DNA from 2 places in the Paenibacillus sp. PvP094 genome. Region 2 is predicted to be linked to the other one. Evidence: riboswitches for the same ligand, from Rfam matches in the RefSeq annotation. Region 2 holds a riboswitch; the other holds the start of a gene.
What was found. A riboswitch is a leader RNA that binds a small molecule or an ion and turns the genes downstream of it on or off. The one in region 2 is predicted to bind glycine.
Positions count from the first base shown of each region.

Region 1 (8,018 bases), 1.9 Mb from region 2:
TGCCTTCCGAACAGATCAGATTCATCCAGATATTCAAGCGCAAGTCCTGCGATTGCTGCGCGATAGGCCGTTTCACTGCCATTGATCTTCACTCCGTATCCTCGCCTGCGAACCAGCTTCAGGCCTGCTTGACGAATCCGGGGTTCCAGTTCATCCAGATCATTGCTCACGGTCGAGACCGTTACTCTCAGATCCGATGCAAGCGCCAGCAGTTTTACAGGCTCCGCCTCATCCAGCAAAATACAAAGCATGAAGAGTTTACGCTCTTCGGGCGTAAACTCCACATATTCGTTCAGCTCCAGCTGCTCACGCAGTGAAGCCAAATCATCGGAACCAGGGTCTATGCGGACCCCGGTTCCTGATTTTTTTTCCAATTTCATGCCAAAGGGTTCAAGCCACTTCTCAATCATCTGAAGCTCCCGATGGACGGTTCGTGTACTGACTTTGACCGCAATTGCAATGTCGCCGGCGGTTACTTCCTGCGGATGTTCCAACAGGAACTCCACAATTTCACGCTGTCTTTTCGTAATACTCATATCTCAAGCCTCCGGCTCAGGGAAAACGATCGCAACCTGTTATTTCAGGCGTTCAACGAGCGCATCGTATTCCGGGCTTTTTAGGAAGTTGTCGATGGATATATGTTCTGCGTTCGGTGCCACGCTGCGGGCACGGTCCGTCAATGTCTTCTGCGTAATAACAACGTCTGCGTCCTGCGGGATATCACTGATTGCCGTGTTGGTTACCGCAACGTCAATCCCTTCAGCTTTCATCTTCTTGCGAAGAATGGAAGCCCCCATGGCACTTGAACCCATACCTGCATCACAGGAGAAGACGATTTTCTTCACATCGGTTTTTGCTTTCACAGTTGAAGAAGCCAAATCCGCGGCTCTGTCTGCTTCACGATTATCTGCTGTAATAGCAGCATTCGCTGTATTGCCTTGGCTCTTCATGTCTTTCATGCGATTCGCTGCAGACTCCAGATCTTCTTCTTTTTGCTTACCTGTTTTCAGCAGCAGTGCTGCAACCAGGAAGGATACGATAGCAGCCACAGCCACCCCGGCGAGCATCGGCAGATATCCACCTTTTGGCGTTAACAGGGAATATGCAATGATACTACCCGGTGAAGGTGCTGAGACCAGTCCGGCTCCGGTAAGCATGAAGGTTGCTGTACCTGCCACGCCGCCTGCGATTGCCGCAAGAATCAGAATCGGTTTCATCAGAATGTAAGGGAAATAAATTTCATGAATTCCCCCGAAGAAGTGGATGATAACCGCACCCGGTGCGGAAGATCTTGCTGTTCCACGACCGAAGAAGCAGTAAGCCAGCAGGATACCAAGTCCGGGACCCGGGTTCGATTCAAGCATGTATAATACGGATTGACCCAATTCTCTCGCTTGATCTGTTGCAATCGGTGTTAGAATGCCGTGGTTGATTGCATTGTTCAGGAACAATACCTTCCCTGGTTCAATGATCAGGTTGACGAGTGGGAGCAATCCCAGATTCATCAGCCCCTGTACACCAGCCGATAATACGGTGCTAATTCCTTCTACAGCAGGTCCGATACCCAGCAGTGCAATGATCGCCAGGATACCACCGATAATACCGGCTGAGAAGTTATTAACCAACATCTCGAACCCTGCTTTGATCTTGCCTTCAACGGCTTTATCGAACTTTTTGATGATCCATGCAGCCAGTGGTCCGGCTATCATGGCACCCAGGAACATCGGAATGTCACTGCCGACGATAACCCCTATAGTCATGATGGCACCAATGACACCACCACGCTGGCCATGCACCATCGTACCTCCAGTGTAACCGATAAGCAGTGGCAGCAAATATTTGATCATCGGATCTACTAACGTTGCAATCGTTTCGTTAGGGAACCAGCCTGTTTTGATAAACATGGCCGTAATTAGCCCCCAGGCAATAAATGCACCCATATTCGGCATAACCATGCCGCTTAGGAATCGGCCAAAACGCTGAACGCCTACCCGGAGACCGCCTTTGGAATTGGACGTTTGGTCCAAGTTACTCATTGTATTATCCTCCTCGGATCAAGTAGTTATCATTTATGAAAGGGGTATCATTTCTCCCCTGCTGTTATCCTAAGCCAGATTGGTCTCCGGTTCAACGAAATGAAAGCGTACTTTCGTCATGATCATTGATGACAACATTGTGTTTATGTAATCGTTTTTATGATGATGAGAGGGTTCTAACCATTGATATACTTGGCTTTTTTCGTATGTGTCTTATATCATTTACGGTACTAAATTCAATAATATAGCATGTGCGATTCAGCCTTATTCCATCCTGTTCAAGTGTCTCATATGGCAACAAGCCTGTCCTTGGGAACACGAAAAAGCCTGCATGAGCACCAAGGCTCACACAGGCTCTGAAGACGTGCACGACCGTCCAACGTATGAAAAAATCTTAGATTAATAAAGGTTATTTAGTGCAAATACATTCTACTCCTCGGTGTGCTTACGATATGCATCAGCATTCATCAGTTTAGACAACGCTGCTGTCAAATCACCTTCAACACGAATCTCAATCATCCAGCCTTCTTCGTAAGGCGAACTGTTGACGAGTTCAGGTGCATCCTGCAGTGCTTCATTCACAGCAATAATCGAACCGCTTACCGGAGAAAACAAATCCGAAACCGTCTTCACGGATTCAATCGTACCAATGCTGTCTTCCGCTTTTACATCCGATTCAAGGTCAGGCAATTCCACAAACACAATGTCACCCAGCTGATGCTGCGCGAACTCGGTAATGCCGATCCGTACAGTATCCTCCCCTACGGTTTGCACCCACTCGTGCTCTTCACTGTACAGGAAATCACTTTTCAATTCGCTCATCGATATCCGCCTCGCTTTTCATTAATGAGTGCATGCGTCCCTTCGGCCAACCCTTTTTCCCAGAACATAGCGTAAGATATTTTTGATTGAAATGTCAAGATACCTCACAAATTATTTGATTTTTGATGATTACAGCCTGTAACGCAAACACCCTCACTCTACATATAATGGGTAATATTAGAATAGTAAGCGCACTCTTTTTATATACACGAACAATAAATTGAGATCACTAAATATTATTCGGTTTTTTATTAATTTCTGTGATATCGTTCTTGACATCGATAGTGGATTCACGTTTTAATGAGAGAGTAAATGTTAATCGTTGTGTGCATCACCCGCGGATGAATGTAAAGGGAGAGATTACCCGTGACGCCCAACTCTTGGATGCACGCGGTAACGCCGAAGGAGTAAACCACCCGACAAGCGGGAGGTGAATCTCTCAGGCAAAAGGACTTTTACGGGACGCAACTCTGGAGAGCATCTATTCGCCCGGTATGGGCGTTATGATCACCCAAGGGGAAACCTGCTGCAACCTATTGGCGGGGTAACTCTCAGGTACCAAGGACAGAGCCTAAGAATACAGCGTGCTTCTGGCATGCCGGTTCTTTGGCCTGTCCTTTTCCTTTTTCCCAAAAAAACGAAAGTCAGGATCGAGCCGGCGCTGTCGTCAGCTGCCTTAACCATACTTATTCAAGAAAAGAATCATTCATGTTATACACTCGGCCCAGTAGCGGCCATAACGAGGTGATTTGATGTCCGATTTGCTTAGAACTCCACTCTATCCACTTTATCAGCAATATGAAGGTGTACGGTGCATCGATTTTGGAGGCTGGGAGCTTCCGGTTCAATTCAGTGGGATTCAGAAGGAACATGAAGCGGTGCGAGAACGGGCCGGACTGTTCGATGTATCCCACATGGGTGAATTCACGGTACAGGGTGAACAGGCCGAAGCATTTTTGCAGAAACTGACGACCAACGACGTGACTTCACTGGTTCCTGGCCAGGCACAATACACGTTAATGTGTTACCCGGACGGTGGCGTAGTGGACGATCTGCTCGTATACAAGCTGGAAGATCAGCATTATATGCTCGTCGTGAATGCCTCTAATATTGATCAGGACTGGGCCTGGCTGCAAGAACACATGGTTCCTGGGGTGAGCATGACGAATGACTCCGCGGAAACAGCCCTCCTGGCTCTACAGGGCCCGCTTGCTACAGACATCATCGGAAAAGTTACAGATACTGACGTATCCATAATCGAGCCTTTTCGTTTTGTACAGAATGCTGAGGTCTGTGGTGTAAAACTGCTGCTGTCCCGCACCGGTTATACCGGAGAAGACGGCTTCGAACTATACGTACAGGCAGATCAGGCCGCTGCGGTCTGGAACGGATTAATGGAGGCTGGCGCTGATCACGGTCTGGTTCCGGCTGGACTTGGTGCACGGGATACACTTCGATTCGAAGCGAAGCTGCCCCTCTACGGACAGGAACTATCGCCGACCATTTCACCGCTGGAAGCAGGCGTTGGCATGTTTGTGAAGCTGAATGCCGGACCTTTTATCGGACACGAAGCACTATTGCAGCAAAAGAATGGTGGACCTTCCCGTAAACTGGTCGGCATTGAAGTACTGGAGCGCGGGATTCCACGTCCCCACTATCCCATCTACGTGGAAGGCGTGCAGATCGGGGAAGTAACAACCGGTACACAGTCCCCTACGCTGAAGCGCAATCTGGGGCTCGCCCTAATTAACAGCCAATATGCTGCACTCGGCACCCCGCTCGAGATTGAGATTCGTGGCAAAAAGCTGAAAGCCGAAGTTGTGAAGACCCCTTTTCATAAACGGACACGTACGTCAAAGACACCTACCCAAGGAGCTGATCAAGCATGAACAAGCACCGCTACATTCCCATGACTGAACAGGATCAGAGCGCCATGCTCGCGACCATCGGTGTGGAAACGATTGAAGATCTGTTCCATGACATCCCGCAGGAGATTCGTTATCAAGGCGAGCTGCCGGTCTCCTCCAAACTGGATGAATACGCGCTGACACGCCACATGTCGAAGCAGGCTGGCGCCAATGCCAATTTTGAGACACACGCCAGTTTCCTGGGCGCAGGCATATACGATCATCATATCCCTTCCGTGATTAATCACGTCATTTCCCGTTCCGAGTTCTATACCGCCTATACGCCATATCAGCCCGAAATCAGTCAGGGCGAGCTCCAGGCGATCTTCGAATTTCAATCGTATATCTGTGAACTGACTGGCATGGCTGTAGCCAATGCGAGCATGTATGATGGCGCGACCGCATTTGCAGAAGCAGGGAATCTGGCCGCAGCGGCAACTCGCCGCAAACAGCTAATCGTCTCCCGCACCGTTCATCCTGAAGCCCGTCAAGTGTTGAAGGCTTACGCCCATGGTCTGAATTTGGAGATTGTCGAGATTGGTTATCAGAACGGGGTGACCGATTGGGATGCCCTTCAAGCCGCCGTATCGGATGATACCGCAGCTGTCATGATCCAGAGTCCGAACTTCTTCGGTGCCGTGGAAAATGTAAAACAGGCTGCAGACCTCGCGCATGCGCACAAGGGTCTGCTCGTGGTCAGCGCAAACCCGCTGGCGCTTGGTATGCTCGAAGCTCCAGGCAAGCTGGGTGCTGACATCGTTGTCGGTGATGCACAGCCCCTTGGCATCTCCGCTTCGCTCGGTGGTCCGACATGTGGATATTTCGCTGTATCCCAGGCTCATATGCGCCGGATTCCGGGCCGAATCGTTGGCCAGACAACGGATCGCAACGGAAAACGTGGTTTTGTACTGACGCTCCAAGCACGTGAACAGCATATCCGCCGCGAAAAGGCGACATCCAATATTTGCTCCAACCAGGCATTGCTTGCCCTAAGCGCTTCGGTGTATATGTCTACTATGGGAAGACAGGGCATGATTGATGTGGCTGACCTGAATTTGCAAAAGAGTCATTATGCTCTTCAAGCACTGACAGCAATTCCTGGAGTCAGCCTGACCTTTAAAGCACCCACATTCAATGAGTTTGTCATTCAGCTACCAGAAGGGACAGACGTCGATGCCCTTCAGTTGAAGCTGCTGGATGCCGGTTTCATCGGAGGATATGAACTTGGACGGGATTATCCGGAGCTTGCCGGACATATGCTGGTCGCTGTTACGGAACGGCGCAGCAAGGAAGAGATTGACGAATTCGCACGTGTATTGGAGGGATCGCTGTGACTCAGGAAATGACAACCATCCAAGGACAGCCGGAAACGGCAGCTCCTTCCCAAGCCGAAACCAGCACGCAACAAATGACACAAGCAGCATCGCCTGCTCCAGAGCAATCACTGATCTTTGAACTGAGCAGCCCGGGTCGTGTCGCTTACTCCCTGCCTGAATGCGATGTTCCGCGTCAAGATCCCGCGAGCTTGATTCCCCGGGAAATGCTGCGTTCGGAAGCAGCTGCACTGCCTGAGGTATTTGAAGTAGATGTCATTCGTCACTATACTGCCCTTTCCCGCCGGAACTTCGGGGTAGATAACGGATTCTATCCACTCGGATCTTGTACGATGAAGTATAATCCGAAGATTAACGAGGATGTTGCTCGCTACAATGGTTTTGCCAAAATCCATCCGTATCAGCCTGAATCCAGTATTCAAGGTGCACTTGAGTTGCTCTACACGTTGCAAAACGACCTTGCAGGTCTGACTGGCATGGACGCGGTGACCCTGCAACCAGCTGCTGGTGCACATGGTGAATGGACCGGACTCATGATGATTCGTGCCTATCACGAAGGTCGTGGTGAACAGCGGACCAAAGTCATTGTCCCGGATTCTTCACACGGCACCAACCCGGCAAGTGCAACCGTGGCTGGCTTCGAGACAATAACCATTCCATCCCGTGCGGACGGTCTGGTCGATCTGGATGCACTGCGTGCAGCGGTAGGTTCCGATACTGCAGCCTTGATGCTGACCAACCCAAATACCCTGGGATTGTTTGAAAAGGACATTCAGGAGATTGCCTCCATCGTGCATCAAGCCGGTGGCCTTCTCTATTATGACGGAGCCAACTCCAATGCCATTATGGGTATCACCCGTCCTGGGGACATGGGCTTCGATGTCGTACATCTGAACTTGCACAAAACGATGAGTACTCCGCATGGCGGAGGTGGTCCTGGTGCGGGACCCGTCGGCGTAAAAAATCGTCTGATTCCGTTCCTGCCGAAACCGATGGTGATCAAGAACGATCAGGGACAATACGCCCTGGATCGGGAAGGAGATCAATCGATTGGTCGGGTCAAAGCGTATTACGGCAACTTCGGTATCTTGGTACGCGCCTATGCCTACATTCGTACGTATGGACCTGAAGGCTTGCGCCGGGTATCCGAATGTGCCGTACTCAATGCAAACTATATGATGGCACGTCTTGCACCTTATTACGAAATTCCGTACCCAGGCGTATGTAAGCATGAATTTGTCATGTCTGGCCGGGGCCTGAAGCAATATGGTGTAAGAACATTGGATGTAGCCAAACGACTGCTTGATTTCGGGTATCATCCACCAACCGTCTACTTCCCGCTCAACGTAGAGGAATGTATCATGATTGAACCAACGGAAACAGAGAGCAAAGAAACGCTGGATGGCTTTATCGATACGATGATTCGTATTGCCAAGGAAGCAGAAGAGACACCTGAACTGGTACTCAATGCACCTTATGGGACGCCGGTTACCCGTCTGGATGAGACCACAGCAGCACGTAAACCTGTATTGAACTGCGCGTGCAGTTAATACCCAGCCATTCAACTAACGGCTCCAGCTGATGTTTTAACGTCAGCTGAAGCCGTTTTTTTATTTGCTGATGTCGCTGCCTCCTACGCGCGAACGCTCTCTTTCTTTATTCCTTATGATCCCACATTAGCCCGCAAAAAAAGCCGGCATCCGCTGTTCGCAGATACCGGCAATATCGCTGCATTCCTGCAGCCCATTCATCGGAAAAAGAAAAGACCTTAAAATCCGGAGGAAAACCCTCGCAAAATTACGCTTTGATGCTTTGAACCAATTCAACCACTTGCTCAGCAGTTTGCATGTCCAGAGCTTTAGCAGCCAGTTCCTGCATGTCCGCACGGGACAGCTTGGTGATCTGGCTACGAGCTGGCA
Region 1 covers NZ_JBEPOM010000001.1:3,491,622-3,499,639, reverse strand. The annotation lists gene ABIC22_RS16150 (BglG family transcription antiterminator) at 1-536, opposite strand, end outside; gene ABIC22_RS16145 (PTS mannitol transporter subunit IIBC) at 576-2,036, opposite strand; gene gcvH (glycine cleavage system protein GcvH) at 2,466-2,858, opposite strand; glycine riboswitch at 3,200-3,323, shown strand; glycine riboswitch at 3,327-3,428, shown strand; gene gcvT (glycine cleavage system aminomethyltransferase GcvT) at 3,611-4,747, shown strand; gene gcvPA (aminomethyl-transferring glycine dehydrogenase subunit GcvPA) at 4,744-6,099, shown strand; gene gcvPB (aminomethyl-transferring glycine dehydrogenase subunit GcvPB) at 6,174-7,649, shown strand; gene ptsP (phosphoenolpyruvate--protein phosphotransferase) at 7,897-8,018, opposite strand, start outside.
Region 1: it holds a riboswitch for glycine, as region 2 does, so the genes downstream of both, gcvT (glycine cleavage system aminomethyltransferase GcvT) here and sdaAB (L-serine ammonia-lyase, iron-sulfur-dependent subunit beta) in region 2, are expected to answer to the same signal.

Region 2 (8,018 bases):
GTGGAACGGATGAAACACATGATTGGTGAACTTGAAATGTATTCGGCGCTGGGTTCCAGTGAATTGGAGATGGCCATGGTTGAGGTGGAAGGAGAAGAGTTTTTCGATATGCTGCTTGGAAGTTACGGGGGACTAACTGAGCGTGGACAGGTTGAGGTAAGAACGGTTGTCCGCACAGACCGCCTTTACCGGCTTCATCCCGAACAACTGATGCGTCTGACAGATAATTTGATCAACAATGCACTGCGTCATACAAGCAAGAACGGTTTGATGGGTCTGGGTGTTATTGCTTCAGATCAGCCGCTGCCGGAATGGGTTATTCCAACACTGGCGTTGGAGCTGGATAAGTACAGAACGGGATCAACATTAATTCTGGTGCAAAATGAAGGGACTGCTATTCCCGAAGAACAGCTGGATCGTATTTTCGAACCCTATGTTCAACATCAGAATCAGGAAGAGAAGGCATATGCGGGCAGTTCAGGTCTCGGATTAAGCATAGCCAAACGGATTGCCATCAAGCATGGAGGTGAGATGCGCATGTGGTCGGCTGAAGGATACGGCACGCTGGCTGTATGTCGATTGCCCGAGTTGTAATGCCCTTAAACGAATGAGAGAGGATGAACGATAATGATGAAAAAAGGATGGATGATGCTCGGTACAGCGCTACTTGCGGGGTCACTGCTCGGAGGCTGCGCTGAGAAGGATCTGGTTGGCCTGTCAGGAGATGAGATGATCGAGAAGGTTGTCACTGCAGAAACGAAACCCGCTTCGTACTATGCTGAAGGTGTAATGAAAGTGTGGTCGGATGACAAATTGAGTCACACCATGCACATTAAGGAATGGGTCGACGGAGAGACCGGGCGTAAGCGCACCGAAACCGAGGAGAATGGCAATATCAGCTACGCGGTCAATAACGGAACAGACATCACCATTTACGAAAAAGAGACCGGAACGGCCTATTCGATGAACGTATCTGACACGGGACAACAGCCAGAACAGACTCAAAAACAGATGCTGGTGGATCAGCTGGAACGGTTGCGGGATTCCCATGATGTGGATATGATGGGACAGGAAGAGCTTAACGGACAGGAAGTCATTCACATCAAGCTGATGCCGAAAGAGGATGGCACTTTATCCATTTCCTCCGAATATTGGGTTGACCCCAAAACGTGGATGATTGTTAAAGTCATTAGCACATATGGTGATGAAAAGTCAGAAATGGTCTATGATCCGATTCAATATGATCCCGAATTTTCTGAGGATACGTTCGTAATCGACATTCCCGAAGAAGTGGAAGTGAAAGATCTGAACGATCTGAGCCAGAGTTCGGAAGTGAGTCTGGAAGAAGCGGAACAAGCGTTGGGCCAACCCTTTTTACAGGATATGAGCGTTGAGCTGGAGCTGTCTCGGATGGAAATGTATTCATCAAGCGGAGAGTTTGGCAGGGATGAAGTGACCTTGTATTACGTCAACAACGACAAGGTTGAAGTGAGTCTGACCGTATTCAAGGCGCCGGATGAAAATGTGGATGATACACTGCTGCCTGATGAGTCCAAGGTGGAGGTTCGGGATACCGAGGGTTCGTATATGAAGAGTATACGGAACATATCATGGACTGAGAATGGGCTGCGGTACTCCATCATGGGTGAGAACGAGGAATGGACGAAGGAGAAGCTTCAGGCTTGGGCGAAGAATCTGAAGCTTCCTAATCAGCCTTAATTTTGAATGGTAGGAGAGTGTGAGTCACGCAATGGATTACACAGAGGTTAACAACGAAGAACTGCGACGTCTCCACCCCAAAGCCAAACAAGCTACAGCCCTGACGGCCCTTATGGTCAATGGGCTGTTGACTCTTTTGGCTGCTGGATATCTGATGATCGCATGGGTTAGAGAATGGGTGCTGTGGCCGGGCTGGATTGGATTAGGGCTTTTTATCATTTCACTGGTCTGGTACACCTGGATTCTGCCCGGATTACGACACCGACACTTTAGTTTTCGGGTGGCTGAGGATGAAGTGGAGATCCATTCCGGCTGGTTATGGCATACGGATACGATTGTGCCGATGACGCGTGTACAGCAGGTGGAACTGGAGAGCGGTCCGCTGCTGCGAAAGTATGGACTTGCCAAAGTCAGCATCGTTACTGCGGCAGCCACACTCCATATCGCCGGACTGGAAAGAGAGGAAGCAGAGCAATTGAAGCGCAGTATCGGACATCTGGCGAAGGTGGAAGATCCCGATGAATGAATCAAAGCATCTACATAAGCTGTACATGTTATTTCCTTTTTTTAGCGTAATGAAGTCCATCATTCCCATCCTCGTTCTACTCATCATCAAAGGCGTGAACTGGAGCAAGTTTCCCTGGTATGGTTATGCTGCTGCCATTGTTCTATTTACGCTTCCTTTTATTTTGTACGGGTGGTTTAAATGGCGTAAATTCAGCTACACGCTTCAGGATGATCGGATTGTGCTGCGTCAGGGCATATTTGTCCGAGAGGAGAAATCGATCTATTTCAGCCGTATTCACTCCATCCAGACACAGCAGCCTCTGATTCAGCGCTTGCTCCGGCTGGCACAGCTCAAGATTGAGACGCCGGGCGGCAGCAAAGAGGCAGATGGTGTATTACCCGCTCTCGCCGTTGCGGAGGCCGAGCGGGTAGAGCAGTGGTTATATCAGAAGCGGAATGAGGCTGTGAAGAAAGCGGAAGCACCTCTCTCAGCTGAACATGCTGAAGATCTTAACTCAGATGGAGAGGGAGAATCCCTTGAGCAAAAGGAGAGACACATCCAGGCATCTTCTCCGCTTATTCAGCCAGAACGGGAGGTCCTGCTGCGGCTGTCAGCCGGCAGATTGTTCGCCGGAGCGCTGACCACGATGAATCTGCCGCTCGTTGTCGTATTCGGTACTGGGGTTTATTCCTTCGCGGATGACCTGCTCCCTGCGCACTTCTACAGCAGCTTGGTTGAGCGGGCTGGACAGCTGCCAGCGATCTGGTGGCTCGGACTGGTTCCTGTCATGTTTTTGCTGGCTTGGATCTTGTCTGCTGTCCTGTTCACGATAAAGTATGCCGGATTCACGGTGGAGCAGGAAGGCGGTAATATTACGATTGTTTCCGGATTGCTCGACCGAAAGAAGCATGTGTTCTCACCAGGGAAGGTCCAGGCGGTGGAGATCAGGGAGGGACTGCTGCGACAGCCGTTTGGTTATGCCGAGGTGGAGATTTTCGTTTTGACTTCAGAGACGGAGAAAAAAATGATGCTTCATCCGCTGCTGCCGCTCCGCGATGTCAATGAGCTGCTTGCCCGAATTGTACCGCAATTCGTCATGCAGCCACCTGCTAACAGACCCCCGGACCGAGCTCGCTGGTTATTCTTACGCTGGAAACTGCTTGGTGCAGCCCTGCTGGGAACAGCGGGGACGGTATTTCTGGGCCCGATGGGTGCATTTCTATTTCTCCTTATTCCCTTATGTGTCGTTTGGGGATACGGGTGCTTCAAGGATGAAGGGCTGAGCATTCAGGGCAAGCTGCTAACCCTTCGCCACCGGGCCATCTCCCGCAGAACAGCGCTGATGCGCCGGCCTCATGTGGTCACAGTGGATACGGTGGCTACCCGAAGACAGCGAAGCAAGTCCTTGTTATCCGTTCGGGCGAGGCTGATGGTGAATCGGGGCGGCTTCAAAGCCATATTCCTAGAATATGGCCAGGCTAATGCCGTAAAGGAATGGTTTCGGCAGGCTTCGAATTTGACCCAAAAATGATATAGAAAAGCAACTTGGATTAAACCGACTTGAGACTGCCCGATTAACGGCAGTCTTTTTGGTACGGGAAGCCTTGCGAAACATGATGATCGACGCCGGGCATCGTCCATTTTTTTACTGCGAAAAAGGATCAAATAGGAGATAATACAATTATTGGGTTTTAATTCAGTGCTTCTTAAAATTCATGAATGAACCTGGGAGGGATCTGATGGATGAGCAATGATCGAGATCAGGAGAAAGGGAAGGGCACCCAGTCAGGGGGATGGAAACATGCTGGTTTGCTCCTGGGCGGAGTAGGCATATCCAACCTGGGGGATTTCATCTACATTGTAGCCATTAATTTGATGGTGCTTAACATGACACAGTCCCCGGCGGCAGTTGCAGGCTTGTGGATTATCTCGCCGATTGCCTCGGTATGCACCAAGTTCTGGTCAGGCAGTCTGATTGACCGCTACGACCAGCGGCAGCTGATGATTGGGGCGGATGTGGTGAGAGCTGTGCTCGTGGCATTGCTTCCGCTGATGCCCAGTCTATGGATGATGTACGGCATCATTTTTCTTGTCAGCATGTCCTCATCCATATTCGTACCTTCTTCGCAGGTGTACATCACCCGGCTGGTTCCTGCTGAGCGGCGCAAGCGATTCAATTCCCTGCAGGCAATGATCAGTTCTGGTGCTTTTATTACAGGCCCAGCCATAGCCGGAGTCATGTTGATTTATCTGTCACCTGCAGCGGCGATCTATGCCAATGCAGCTTCCTTTGTGGTGTCGGCGCTAATCCTGATGTTACTGCCAAGGCTGGGCACTGGAGAGCAGAGCAGCGGTAGGACAAGGCTAACCCCTCGCCTGATTGCCCAGGATTGGCGAGCCGTAATGCTATTCAGTCGCCAAGCAGGATATGTGGTGGGCATCTATGCCTTGTTCCAGATTATTCTTGTTATTGGCATGTCGCTGGATGCACAGGAAGTGGTGTTTATCCGTCAAGTCATGAACCTGTCCGAGTCACACTATGGTGCGTTGATGAGTGTTACTGGAGCTGGATACATGGCGGGTTCTCTGCTGGTTTGGTTGTTCGCCAAACACTTGTCCATCCGTCACATGATGGGCGGAGGCGTGCTCTTGGTTGCGCTTGGTTATTTCCTGTTCGCTCGTTCGTTTTCGTTCGAACTTGCCGCATTCGCCTTTATTCTGCTTGGGTTGTGTTCGGCGCCGGCAAACACGGGACTGGTCACCTTTTATCAGAATAATATACCGGTAGACTTGATGGGGCGAATGAGCAGCGTACTTGGACTCATGCTGAGTGCATTGCAGGTCATTTCGATTTTGGTCATGGGTGTAGTTGCCGAAGTGATCTCTCTTCGAACGGTATATACGGTCGTTTCGGCAGTTCTGATGCTGGGTTCCCTTCTGTTATGGCTTACGAGCTGGCTTCCTTCAAGACAGTCATATTATAAGGATCACAGCTCTTCCTCAAAATCTCTACATAGCTAGTCTATATCCTATTGAAAACTGAACGATTCCGTGGAAAGCTGCATATAATATTAGAGGAATTTTGCCAAGATGATAATGATGCGTTACTTTTGTTGACATTACGTGTGTTGCATATTAATCTGTTATATGAATGATCAATTTCACAAGGACAACGTTTGATATGTGTTCAAGCGAATATATACGATACAGCGGATGAGAACGAGCGGGAGAGACCTGGGCAGGCCATTGGTTTAAGTAGGCTGCCAGGCACCGAAGGAGCAAGCCGCTGCGCACCCGGCGCAGGTGGTTAATCTCTCAGGTAAATGTACCATCGTTGGACGCAACTCTGGAGAGTGCGCGAATGCGCCACCCAAGGGGTATATGATGAGAAGGGTACCCCATGGGGCGGCCTCTGATCATGAAACTCTCAGGTAACGAGGACAGAGAGAGGGCCTAAGGCCTTCTACTGTCCTTTTTTGATGTCATCATTCAGTAATGAAGGAACATTATGGTGCATGTCTGGATGGATATGACGATATGGAGGGGTGCAGGATGCGATTTAAAGATGTTTTTTCAATTATTGGTCCGTCGATGACGGGCCCTTCAAGTTCACATACAGCTGGGGCAGCGAGATTGGGAAGAATTGCAAGGCAGTGGCTGGGGTGTACGCCTGAACGTGCCAGGCTGACACTATACGGCTCATTTGCCGATACGTATCAAGGTCACGGTACAGATCTGGCGTTAATTGGTGGTTTGCTTGACTATGTCACGGATGATCCGCGGATACCGGACGCCGAGGCGTATGCCGAACAAGCGGGTATGGAGGTTGAGTTCTATACAAGTGGACTGCCTGCTCCGCATCCGAATACGGTCAAAATTGAGTTGTGGCACGGTGAGCGTCAATGTTCACTCGTTGGTGCTTCGATTGGCGGCGGCAGTGTGTCGGTGCATGCGCTTAATGATTTCCGGGTACAGATCAGCGGGGAATTCCCCACACTCGTTCTGCGTCATGCGGACAAGGCAGGGGTGCTTGCTTCCGTGACGTCTACGATCAGCTCCTCAGGGGTTAACATCGGTTATATGCAGGTAGACCGAAAAGCCCGGGATGGCGAAGCACTAACAGCGATGGAAATGGACGGAGCACCAAGTGCCGAGATGTTGGAACGCCTGCGTTCACTGGATCATGTGCTGGATATTCGCGTCATTGATTTGAAGAGAGGGGTTGATCCGGATGCGCTTTAAGCACTTGCATGAGCTGAATACGATCTGTACGGCTGAATCCAAAACCATTGCCCGGCTAATGATCGAGGAGCAGGTCCAGGAGACCAATACGCCGGAAGCGGATGTTGTGCGGCAGATGTCGGAATATTATCAGGTGATGAAAGAGGCTGTACGGAAAGGACTGACGGAGGACACCACTTCGCGCAGTGGCTTGACCGGCGGAGACGGCAAAAAGATGGCCGAATATATTCGCCAGGGCGAAACCTGCTCGGGGGACGCTTCCGCACTGGCAATGGCCTATGCGCTGTGTGTATCTGAAGTCAACGCATCCATGGGCCGGATTGTGGCTACGCCGACAGCGGGTTCTTGCGGGATTATCCCCGGTGTATTCATCAGCTCCCAGGAGCGATTCGGATGGAGTGATGAGCATCTGGTGAACGGCTTATTCTGTGCAGGTGCAATTGGATATGTCATCGCCAATAACTCGTTTATTTCTGGTGCAGAGGGTGGCTGTCAGGCAGAAGTCGGTTCGGCGATCGGCATGGCTGCCGGTGCAATGGTGGAGCTGCGTGGGGGGACGCCGGAGCAGGTCGTTCATGCCGTAGGTCTCGCGTTAAAAAATACACTGGGCCTCATCTGCGATCCGGTCGCAGGGCTTGTTGAAATTCCATGCATCGTCCGCAACGGACTCGGTGCGGTAACGGCACTGGCTGCAGCCGATATGGCGCTGGCCGGGGTAAGAAGTGCTATTCCATCGGATGAAGTCATTGATGTCATGCTGGAAGTGGGAAGTGCGATGCCGAGCAGACACCGCGAGACAGCGCAGGGCGGGTTGGCCCAGACGCCAACGGGCCGGAAAATGATGGAGAAGCTGGCGAAACCCAAAGCGAAGCGTGCGGAACCTGAAGCTGAGTCCGAACCACAGAGCACAACCGATATTTCGAAAGAGCAGGCATAGAACGAAGCCCATAGGACAGGATTAATTATACAGGAGACAAAATGGAGAAAAGCGTCCACTGGCCTTTACAGGTCATGCTGGACGCCTTTTTTTTATTTGATGAGAAAGAGCCTCAGCCTAACTCCGGGCTTTACAGGAGAAAACTCTTGTAATCTACGACGATGAGAAATAAATATTTACCGTTTATCCCTGACTGATATCTGTACTTAACACAGCATAACCGTATGCTGGCAGTTCAACAGCGAGAACATCGCCGTCCTTAGCTGTGCGGTGGTTACCGTCCAACAATTCGGTCCATTCGCCCGCGCCACCCTCGAATTCAATCATCGCCGTTTCCTCCGAACGATTGAACAGAACGAGAATGCGTTCATCCTCACTCTGCCGTTCGAGAACGAGCTGGCTGCCTTCAGGACGGGCTTGCAGGAATCGAACATGACCTTCTGCACGTAGAGCGGGATGGGCATGGCGAAGGGCGATAAGCTGCTGATAAAAGGTGAACAACTCACGGTCCTGCTTCGCCTCGTCCCATTCCATGCATTTCCGGCAGCCCGGATCATGGTCGCCATCCAGCCCGATCTCGTCTCCGTAATAGATGCACGGCGTGCCCAGATA
Region 2 covers NZ_JBEPOM010000001.1:1,586,057-1,594,074, reverse strand. The annotation lists gene ABIC22_RS07355 (sensor histidine kinase) at 1-594, shown strand, start outside; gene ABIC22_RS07350 (LolA family protein) at 628-1,719, shown strand; gene ABIC22_RS07345 (PH domain-containing protein) at 1,751-2,245, shown strand; gene ABIC22_RS07340 (PH domain-containing protein) at 2,238-3,758, shown strand; gene ABIC22_RS07335 (MFS transporter) at 3,971-5,248, shown strand; glycine riboswitch at 5,442-5,567, shown strand; glycine riboswitch at 5,572-5,673, shown strand; gene sdaAB (L-serine ammonia-lyase, iron-sulfur-dependent subunit beta) at 5,780-6,469, shown strand; gene sdaAA (L-serine ammonia-lyase, iron-sulfur-dependent, subunit alpha) at 6,459-7,406, shown strand; gene ABIC22_RS07320 (alpha-glycosidase) at 7,590-8,018, opposite strand, start outside.